Regions from separate parts of the Aquamicrobium ahrensii genome, predicted to be linked through region 2. Evidence: riboswitches for the same ligand, from Rfam matches in the RefSeq annotation. Region 2 holds a riboswitch; each other region holds the start of a gene.

What was found. A riboswitch is a leader RNA that binds a small molecule or an ion and turns the genes downstream of it on or off. The one in region 2 is predicted to bind thiamine pyrophosphate.
Region 1: linked by a shared signal. The riboswitch ahead of thiB (thiamine ABC transporter substrate binding subunit) and the one ahead of ABID44_RS14315 (TenA family protein) in region 2 are both predicted to bind thiamine pyrophosphate.
Region 3: linked by a shared signal. The riboswitch ahead of ABID44_RS03650 (ABC transporter permease) and the one ahead of ABID44_RS14315 (TenA family protein) in region 2 are both predicted to bind thiamine pyrophosphate.

The regions. Positions count from the first base shown of each region.
Region 1 is NZ_JBEPMN010000005.1:150,535-153,802, forward strand. Features, by position in the region: gene ABID44_RS09210 (ABC-F family ATP-binding cassette domain-containing protein) at 1-767, opposite strand, end outside; gene ABID44_RS09215 (thiamine diphosphokinase) at 769-1,431, opposite strand; TPP riboswitch at 1,515-1,627, shown strand; gene thiB (thiamine ABC transporter substrate binding subunit) at 1,671-2,669, shown strand; gene thiP (thiamine/thiamine pyrophosphate ABC transporter permease) at 2,676-3,268, shown strand, end outside.
Region 2 is NZ_JBEPMN010000012.1:54,853-58,120, reverse strand. Features, by position in the region: rRNA gene ABID44_RS14325 (23S ribosomal RNA) at 1-779, shown strand, start outside; rRNA gene rrf (5S ribosomal RNA) at 966-1,080, shown strand; TPP riboswitch at 1,308-1,423, shown strand; gene ABID44_RS14315 (TenA family protein) at 1,512-1,697, shown strand; gene ABID44_RS14310 (TenA family protein) at 1,828-2,493, shown strand; gene ABID44_RS14305 (L,D-transpeptidase) at 2,685-3,268, opposite strand, start outside.
Region 3 is NZ_JBEPMN010000002.1:157,632-160,899, forward strand. Features, by position in the region: gene ABID44_RS03645 (ABC transporter substrate-binding protein) at 1-506, opposite strand, end outside; gene ABID44_RS03650 (ABC transporter permease) at 503-1,282, opposite strand; TPP riboswitch at 1,403-1,505, opposite strand; gene ABID44_RS03655 (alkaline phosphatase) at 1,642-3,268, shown strand, end outside.

The DNA of each region.
Region 1 (3,268 bases), on a different contig from region 2:
TGGCGCAGCGTCTGCAATTCACCGAGACGGCGCACATTGCGCTTGCGCCGGGCGGTCACGCCATAGCGCAGCCAGTGCTCCTCGCGCGCGATCTGGCGGCCGAGCTTGTGCTGGTCGCGCTCCTCCTCCTCCAGGATCTGGTCGCGCCATTCCTCGAAATTGGCGAAGCTTCGGTCGAGACGGCGTGTCTGGCCGCGATCCAGCCAGACGGTGGCGCGTGACACGCGTTCGAGAAAGCGGCGGTCGTGCGAGATGACCACCAGCGCCGAGGAGGAGCGGATCAGCTCTTCCTCCAGCCATTCGATGACGTTGAGGTCGAGATGGTTGGTCGGCTCGTCGAGCAGCAATATGTCGGGCTCCGGGGCCATGACGCGGGCGAGCGCGGCGCGGCGCGCCTCGCCGCCGGACAGCTCCGCCGGGGATTCTTCACCGGTAAGCCCGAGATGTTCGAGCAGATAGGTGGCGCGATAAGGGTCGTCGGCAGGTCCCAGCCCCGCCTCGACATAGGTGCGCACCGTGGCGAAGCCTTCCATGTCGGGAGCCTGCGCCAAATAGCGGATGGTGGCGCTGGGCTGGCGGAAAATCTCGCCGTCCTGCGCCTCGGCGAGCCCGGCGGCGATCTTCAGCAGCGTCGACTTGCCGGAGCCGTTGCGGCCGACCAGCGCGATGCGGTCGCCGGGGCCGACAGTAAGGTCCGCGCCGTCGAGCAGCGGCGTGCCGCCGAAGGTGAGGCGGATGCCGGCAAGATTGAGAAGCGGCGGGGCCATGTCAGCCGTCCTTTCCGGTAAGCGGATGGGCGACCAGCAGGGCGCGGCCCCGCGCAAGGTCGATACGAAGCCGCCCGCCAGTTGCGTTCGACTTCAAAACTTCGTTCGACATGGTCAGCGACGAGCCGAACGGCACGGTGACGGCGTCGAGCGGCCATTTCGCGCCGGTCACGGTCAGCCCGGCCAGCTCCGAAAAACCGAGAACCGAAAACAGCGTGCCCTCGGCATAATCGAATTCCACCGGTGCGTGCGGCAGCGGCCGGCCCTCCTGCGCGCCGCTGGTCAGAATCACGTCGATCCCCATCTCGGCCAGCCGCAGCGCCAGCGTCATGTGCAGGAAACTGTGGTCGGCGCGCGCGCCGCCGAACGCACCGGCCAGCACAAGCGCGCTCGCCCCCTGTTCGAGCGCGATGTCCACCGCCAGCTCACCGTCGGTGCGGTCCTTGTCCGAGGGGAATTCCCGCTTTGGCACAGCTTTCAGACGCTCCGGCAGCATCTGGGGAGCGGAATCGAAATCGCCAACCCAAAGCTCCGGCACAATGTCGAGGGCCTCGGCGTGGCCAATGCCGGAATCGGCGGCGATGATTCGCGTTCCGGCGATCTGGCGCTCAAGGGCGGGCGTGCGGACAAGCTCGCCGCCGAGAAGAATTGTGTATCGGCTCATGGGAGGGGCATTAGCAGTCCCTTCAATGGAACGGAAGAGCGCCGCCTCTCTTGCTTCCCGCCGTCGGGGGCCCTATTTCTGGATATGCTCTAACGGGGTGCCGGACGCGTTCTTCGCGGCCCGGCTGAGAGGCTCAGGCCAACCCGCCGAACCTGATCCGGCTTGTACCGGCGGAGGGATTAGAAGCTGTCGGACATCCGGCGCCTCGACCCCCTGACCACGAAACCAAGGAGGCGCCGATGCGCACATTGCTTCTATCCGTCCTCTCTGTCGCCGCGCTGTTCGCCGTCGCGCCCGCTTCGGCGCAAGGCAAGCTCACCATCTACACCTATGACAGCTTCACCGCCGACTGGGGCCCCGGCCCGCAGGTGAAGAAGAATTTCGAGGCCGAATGCGGCTGCGAGGTCGATTTCGTCTCCGTGGCTGACGGCGTGGCCCTGCTCAACCGGCTGAAGCTGGAAGGCGCGTCCACGAAGGCCGACATCGTGCTCGGGCTCGACACAAACCTCACAGCAGAGGCGTGGGGCACGGGACTGTTCGTGGCCCATGGCGCAACGCCGGAAGCGAACGTTCCGGGCGGCTGGAACGACGACATGTTCGTGCCTTACGACTACGGTTATTTCGCCGTGGTCTATGACACCGAAAAGCTGCCCGAGCCGCCGTCGAGCCTCAAGGAGCTGGTCGAGGGGGACCAGAAGCAGAAGATCGTCATTCAGGACCCGCGCACCTCGACGCCGGGCCTCGGCCTGTTGCTGTGGGTGCGTTCGGTCTATGGCGAGGAGGCGGGCGCGGCGTGGGAGAAGCTGAAAGGCCGCGTGCTGACGGTGACGCCCGGCTGGAGCGAGGCCTATGGGCTGTTCACGAAGGGCGAAGCGCCGATGGTGCTGTCCTACACCACCTCGCCAGCCTATCACATGATCGCCGACAAGTCGGAGCGTTATCAGGCCGCCCCCTTCGCGGAAGGGCATTATCTCCAGGTCGAGGTGGCCGGCATCACCATTGCCGGGGCGAAGAACCCGCTGGCCGAGAAATTCCTCGCCTTCATGACCGGGCCGGGCTTTCAGGATTCGGTGCCGGAAACCCAGTGGATGTACCCGGCCGGCAAGACCGACAAGCCGCTCGACCCGGCCTTCGACAAGCTCGTGAAGCCGACCAAAACCTTGCAGTTCAGCCCGCAGGAGGTGGCCGACAACCGCAAGGCCTGGGTGGATGAGTGGCTGGCGGTCATGGGCAGGTAAGACAAATTGGCCGCCGGGAGAGTTTCCGCACAAAGCGACCTGCGCATCGCCGCCGGCATCGTGGCGCTGGCGGCGATTTCGCTGCTGATCGGCGGCGCCTTCGCCGGTCTGGTGGCCGAAGGCGTGCGCGACCTCTCCGGCGCGGTCGCCGCCTTCGATCCCTATATGCTGAGGGTGGCGCGTTTCACGCTGTGGCAGGCGCTGCTGTCGACGCTGCTCTCCGTGGCGCCAGCGTTGTTCGTGGCGCGTGCGCTGGCGCGGCACCCGCATTTTCCGGGGCGCGGCCTGATCCTGCAACTCTTCGCCGTGCCGCTGGCGCTGCCGGCTCTTGTCGCGGCCCTCGGCGTTCTGGCGCTCTACGGGCGCGCCGGTTATTTCGCCGGGCTGTTCTCCACGCTCGGCGGCGATGAATGGCCGGGCGTTTACGGGCTTTCCGGCATCCTCGTCGCGCATGTGTTCTTCAACCTGCCGCTCAGCGTGCGGCTGTTCGTGGAAGCCTTGCAGACGGTTCCAACGGACCAGTGGCGGCTGGCGAGCCAGCTCGGCATGGGGGCGCGGGCCGGCTTCAGGCTGATCGAATGGCCGGTGCTGCGTCAGGC
Region 2 (3,268 bases):
ATGTGTAGGATAGGTGGTAGGCTTTGAAGCCAGGGCGCCAGCCTTGGTGGAGCCACCCTTGAAATACCACCCTTATTACTATGGATGTCTAACCGCGGCCCGTTATCCGGGTCCGGGACAATGTATGGTGGGTAGTTTGACTGGGGCGGTCGCCTCCTAAAGAGTAACGGAGGCGCGCGATGGTGGGCTCAGAACGGTCGGAAATCGTTCGCTGAGTGCAATGGCATAAGCCTGCCTGACTGCGAGACTGACAAGTCGAGCAGAGACGAAAGTCGGTCATAGTGATCCGGTGGTCCCGCGTGGAAGGGCCATCGCTCAACGGATAAAAGGTACGCCGGGGATAACAGGCTGATGACCCCCAAGAGTCCATATCGACGGGGTTGTTTGGCACCTCGATGTCGACTCATCGCATCCTGGGGCTGGAGCAGGTCCCAAGGGTATGGCTGTTCGCCATTTAAAGCGGTACGTGAGTTGGGTTCAGAACGTCGTGAGACAGTTCGGTCCCTATCTGCCGTGGGTGTAGGAATATTGACAGGATCTGTCCCTAGTACGAGAGGACCGGGATGGACGTATCTCTGGTGGACCTGTTGTGGCGCCAGCCGCATAGCAGGGTAGCTATATACGGACGGGATAACCGCTGAAGGCATCTAAGCGGGAAACCCACCTGGAAACGAGTATTCCCTGAGAACCGTGGAAGACGACCACGTTGATAGGCCGGGTGTGGAAGAGCGGCAACGCTTGAAGCTTACCGGTACTAATAGTTCGATAGGCTTGATCGTTCTCATTCCTTATGTTCATCAAACCCAGCGCTAACGCATGAGCGGCCCTTCGGGCCTATGCTCCGCGAGAGCGCCGGAAAACCGGCGACGCGCAGTCGCGCTTGCGGGCCTTGCCCGAAGCGGCAGACCTCGCTCGCTAACAACATCAGCACAAAACAGCTTCTCAGATAACATGCGCTTTGCCGACCTGGTGGTCATGGCGGGGCGGCTGCACCCGTTCCCATTCCGAACACGGCCGTGAAACGCCCCTGCGCCGATGGTACTTCGTCTAAAGACGCGGGAGAGTAGGTCGCTGCCAGGTCTGCAAAACGCATGAAAATCTTCTCCAGATCACACAGAACAGAACAATTTACTGATTGAAACGCCGCCCTTTGGGGCGGCGTTTTGCGTTGTGGGCACGATCCGGTGGTTTCGCCCCCACCCTGCGGGGAAGTGAAGGCAAATCAATTTGCCATTTAACACCGAAACCGTGCGGCCCTTTGTTTGAGGCGTACGGGGTGACAGACCGGTGCTTATTTCCTACAGAGAAAGCTCACCAAGGGGAGCCCCGGCAAGGGGCTGAGAGACCGCTGGCGCCAGCAGCGCGGTGACCCTTCGAACCTGATCCGGATCATGCCGGCGAAGGGATGGCGATTGTCAATGCTGTCTTTCGTCGGTCTCCTTGCGAGGCCGCTCATGCCTGAAACCAGTTTGAACAAGCGGTCTCGCTGCCCTCCACGTAAGGACAGCAAGATGACAGAACGCCCCAGCGAAATGCTCCGGCTTGAAAGCGGGTCGCTCTGGATGAAAGCCATCGGGTGCAGTTTCGGTCGGGAATTGTTCGCGGGCGAAATGCCGACCGAACTGATGGTATCTTCCCACCTGGCGCAGGACCATCACTTTCCCGACAGCTCCCTGAGCCTGGTTCATGCCCAATGAATAGACCACCTGCGTACGGAACTGGATCGTACTGGCCCAGCCGAACCGGAAAACAGCCGGGATTTCTTTTGATGGCCGGCGAGGCTGGAACCGGCCTTTTTCAACGTAACTACCGGAAGGGAGAGTGAAGATGGACGTTTTCGAACGGTTGAAGTTGGCGGCGGAGGTCGACTGGAGGAGCTATGTCGAGCACAAATTCGTTCAGCAACTTGGGGAGGGCACGTTGCCGCAAGAAGCCTTCCGCGCCTATCTGGTGCAGGATTATCTGTTCTTGATCCAGTTCTCGCGCGCCTGGGCTCTGGCGGCGTACAAGAGCCGCACCATCCCTGAGATCAGAGCGGCGCAGGCGGGCCTGGCTGGCATACTCGACGAGACCGAGTTGCATGTGCGGCTGTGCGGGCGCTGGGGACTTTCGCCGGAACAGCTCCATTCAGTGCAGGAGCATCAGGCGACCGTAGCCTATACCCGTTTCGTGCTCGATTGCGGCGCTGCAGGTGATCTGCTCGACCTGCATGTCGCGCTCGCCCCTTGCGTCATCGGCTATGCCGAGATTGGTAAAGCGCTCGCTCCGCAGGGCGTCGAGGCGCTGGGGGACCATCCTTATCGCGAGTGGATCGGCGAATATGCAGGCGAAGCGTTCCAGCAACTCGCCATCGGTTCGCGCAAGCTGCTTGACGATCTGGCTGCGCGCTCGATGACGGAACGCCGCTTCGGCGAACTGGCCATTCTGTTCGGCAAGGCCGCGCGACTGGAAGCGGATTTCTGGCAAATGGGGCTGGATGCCGTCGCCGGATAGGGCAAAAAAGGCGACATTGGCGGACCGGAAATGTAGCCGTTTTTGATTGTTCCGACGCACGTCCAAAGTGTCAGAAGACCCTTGCGCCCCTGAATGGATGCGGAGCGCCATAATGAAGAAACCTCCCCGGCTGCACCCCGACCGGGGAGGTTTTCATGTTGGGTGCTTGTTCAAGCGATTCCGGCCCGCCTTTACAGGATGACCACCTTGGAGCCGGGGCGCACGCGCTGGTAAAGGTCGACGACATCCATGTTGAGCATGCGGATGCAGCCGGCCGACACGGCCTTGCCGATGCTGGTGGGCTGGGTTGTTCCGTGAATGCGGTAGTAAGTATCCTTGCCATCCTTGAACAGGTAGAGCGCCCGGGCGCCCAGCGGGTTGCCGGGGCCGCCTTCGACGCCGTTCTCATATTTCTTGTACTGCTCGGGAGCGCGGGCGATCATGGAGTCGGTGGGACGCCAGCGCGGCCACTCCTGCTTCCATGCGAGATCCGTCACGCCGCTGAAGCCGCGACCGGCTGCGCCAACACCAACGCCGTAGCGCAACGCCTTGCCGTTGGCCTGCACGAGATAAAGAAAACGGTTGGCCGGATCGACGACGATCGTGCCCGGCGCGTGGTCGCTCCGATAGTCGACCATCTGGCGGTGATATTTCTCCGGAATAGCCGACAGATCCTCATTTGGCAGCGGAAAGCGCTCATTCGGGCGCGGGCCAAGACGGGGCGGCGTAACCGGGGACCGGGCCTGTTCGATGGAGGCAGGCGTCACCGCGGGCG
Region 3 (3,268 bases), on a different contig from region 2:
ATCAGCGACGGCGACAGCGCGAAATTGACATTGACCAGCTCGATCGTGTCCTTGTCCACTCCGGCATTGTCCAGCATGCGGCCGATGATGGCGTCCTCGAAGCCGGAGACGGAGAAGCCGATCTTCTTGCCTTCAAGGTCCTTCAACTCCCTGATCGGGCCATCGGCCAGAACGGTGAGCGTGTTGAGCGGGGTCTCGACCAGCGTGCCGAAACGCACCAGCGAAACGCCGGCGTCATGGTCGAGATAGAGGTTTGGCTGATAGTGGACGCCGATCTCGACCTTGCCGGAGGCGACGGCGCGCGGCACGATCGAAGGGTCGGCCGGCGGCACGAGCTCCACCTCCAGCCCGGCTTCATCGAACAGGCCGAGCTCTTTCGCCACCACCAGCGGCGCGTGGTCGGGATTGACGAACCATTCCAGCATCACGGTGAGCTTGTCGGCGGCGTGGGCTGCGCCTGCCGCGGCGGTGGAGAGCAGGAGCGCGAGCGCGCAGGTGCGGATCATTGCGGTTTCCTTTGTCGGATTGTGGAGGAGAAGTCGTCTTCCCGCGCCCATGGCGTGAGAAGCGGAGCGAGTGCGTCGACGAGCCGGCGCAACGCCAGAGCAAGAATGGCGATGATGCTCATGGCCGCGAACATCGTGTCGGTCTGCATGCGGGCGTTGGCCTGGACCATGACGAACCCGAGCCCGGCCGATGCGCCGACCCACTCGCCGATCACCGCTCCCAGCGGAGCAAGCGGCGCTGCAACCCTGAGGCCGGAAACCAGCGCTGGAAGCGCGAGCGGCATGCGCAGCAGGAACAGCGTCCGGCGGTGGGTGGCCGGGGTGAGCGCGGCGGCGTCGACGATCTCCGGCGGCGTGCGCCGCAGGCCGTCGGCGAAGGCGGAGGCGACGGGGAAGAAGATGATAAGCGCCGTCATCACCACTTTCGAGGCCATGCCGAAGCCGAACCACAGAACCAGCAAGGGCGCGATGACGAAGACCGGAAAGGCCTGCAGCACCAGCACCACCGGCCAGATTGCCCGCCCGAGGCGCGGAAACAGAGCCACGGCAAGCGCGGTGGCGATGCCGGCGAGCGCGCCCGCCACGAAGCCGGCGGCGATCTCGGCCAGCGTCACGAGCGTGTTGTCGAGAAGATAGAGCGGCTGCCGACGAAAAGCGGCCGCCACGTCGAGCGGCGCCGGCAATATGTAGCGTGGCGGGGCGAAGGCGACGACGATCACCTGCCATGAGGCCAGCAGCACAAGAGCGGTGCGCAACGCTGCCGGGACAGCCGACATGGCTCCGCCCTCCTAGAAGGAGCGTGGCGTCGGCGGGCGGACTTTGGATTTGAACGTCATGGCGATCTCCCGACTTGTCATCATGGAGATCCAGGTGTGCGAAGAATTGGCAGGATTGCCCGAAGGCCCTTGTTCCGTTCCTACGCCGGCATAACCCGGATCAGGTTCAAGGGTCTGGCTCATCGCCATCTCAGCGCCGTACAGCGCTCCCCTCGGAATGAAGCCATCTATGTTGCAGGTCGCCGGTGCTGTCAAGCACGCCGGGCAGCTTTGTCATCAACCTGTCCGGGACCTGTCATCGCGTTGTAATGTGCCGGGCCTAGCTAGCGGGCTCTTTCGACGCTTACGGAGAACCCGACATGCGAAGCCTGCTCGCCATCCTGACCGCAACCACCATACTGGTCCCGGCCGTCGCCGGCGCCGCCACGGTCTACCCGCTTGACCGCGCTACGATCCTCACCGCTTCGCCCTTCGACGTTAAGGTGGAGTTCGACGGCGTCGTCGCCGGCTCCGACGTCAGCGTCACCATCAATGGCAAGCCGGCCGCTGAAGTGCTCGGCAAGGAAGCCACCTTCATCGAGAAGGAAGACGGCGTTGAGGCTTCCGCCGTGCGTCTTGAAGGCGTCACGATCACGGAACCCGGCGTCTACACCGTCATCGCCAGGGCCGGCGATGAGGAAAAGACCGTGATGTGGGAAGTTTACGGCACCGCTGACGAGCCCAGAGCCAAGAACGTGATCTTCCTGATCGCCGACGGTCTTTCGGTCGCGCACCGCACCGCCGCCCGCATCATGTCCAAGGGCATGACCGAGGGCAAGGCCAATGGCCGCCTCAACATGGACGAACTGGACCGCATGGCCTTCATCGGCACCTCGTCCACCGAAGCCGTCGCCACCGACAGCGCCAACACCATGTCGGCCTATATGACCGGCCACAAGAGCGCGGTGAACGCGATCGGCGTCTATGCCGACCGCACCGAAGATCCGTTCGACGATCCGAAGGTCGAGACGCTGGTCGAGGCGCTCCGCCGCCAGACCTCGAAGTCGGTCGGCATCGTCACCACTTCCGAACTTCAGGATGCGACGCCTGCCGCGCTCTTCGCCCACACCCGCCGCCGCGCCGAGAAGGCCGCCATCAACAACCAGATCTTCGACCTGAAGCCCGATGTGATCTTCGGCGGCGGATCGGCCTATTTCCTGCCGCAGTCGGTTGCCGGCTCCAAGCGCAAGGACGACACCGACCATATCGAGGGCTTCAGGGAAGCAGGCTATACGCTGGCCACCACCAAGGGTGAGCTGGAGGCGGCAGCCGGCTCCAACACCGGCAAGGTGCTCGGCCTGTTCCATACCGGCAACATGGACACCACGCTCGACCGCGAGTTCCTGAAGAAGGGCACCGTGGAGAAGTTCCCCGAGCAGCCCGGTCTGGTCGACATGACGAAAGCCGCTCTCGGCCAGCTTTCGAAGAACGCGGAAGGCTTCGTGCTGGTTGTCGAGGCCGCCAATGTCGACAAGATGTCCCATCCGCTCGACTGGGATCGCGCCGTGGTCGACACCATCGAGTTCGACAAGGCCATCGGCGTCGCCCGCGAGTTTGCCGAGCAGAACCCCGATACGCTGATCGTCGTCACCGGCGACCACACCCATGGCGTCTCGATCATCGGTACGGTCGATGACGAGAAGCCGGGCGACGATATGCGCGAGAAGGTCGGCACCTATGCCGATGCCGGCTTCCCGAACTATGTCGACTCGGATGGCGACGGCTATCCCGACAGCGTCGATGTCTCGCGCCGCCTGTTCCTGGCGGCCAACAACGGCCCCGACCACTACGAGACCTTCCGTCCGAAACTCGACGGCCCGTTCGTTCCGGCCATTCAGGATGAGAACAAGAAATACATCGCCAACGAGGCCTACAAGGACGTTCCCGGCGCTGTTCTGGTGCAGGGCAACATCCCGCGCGACGGCGACACCGGCGTCCATGCCGTGG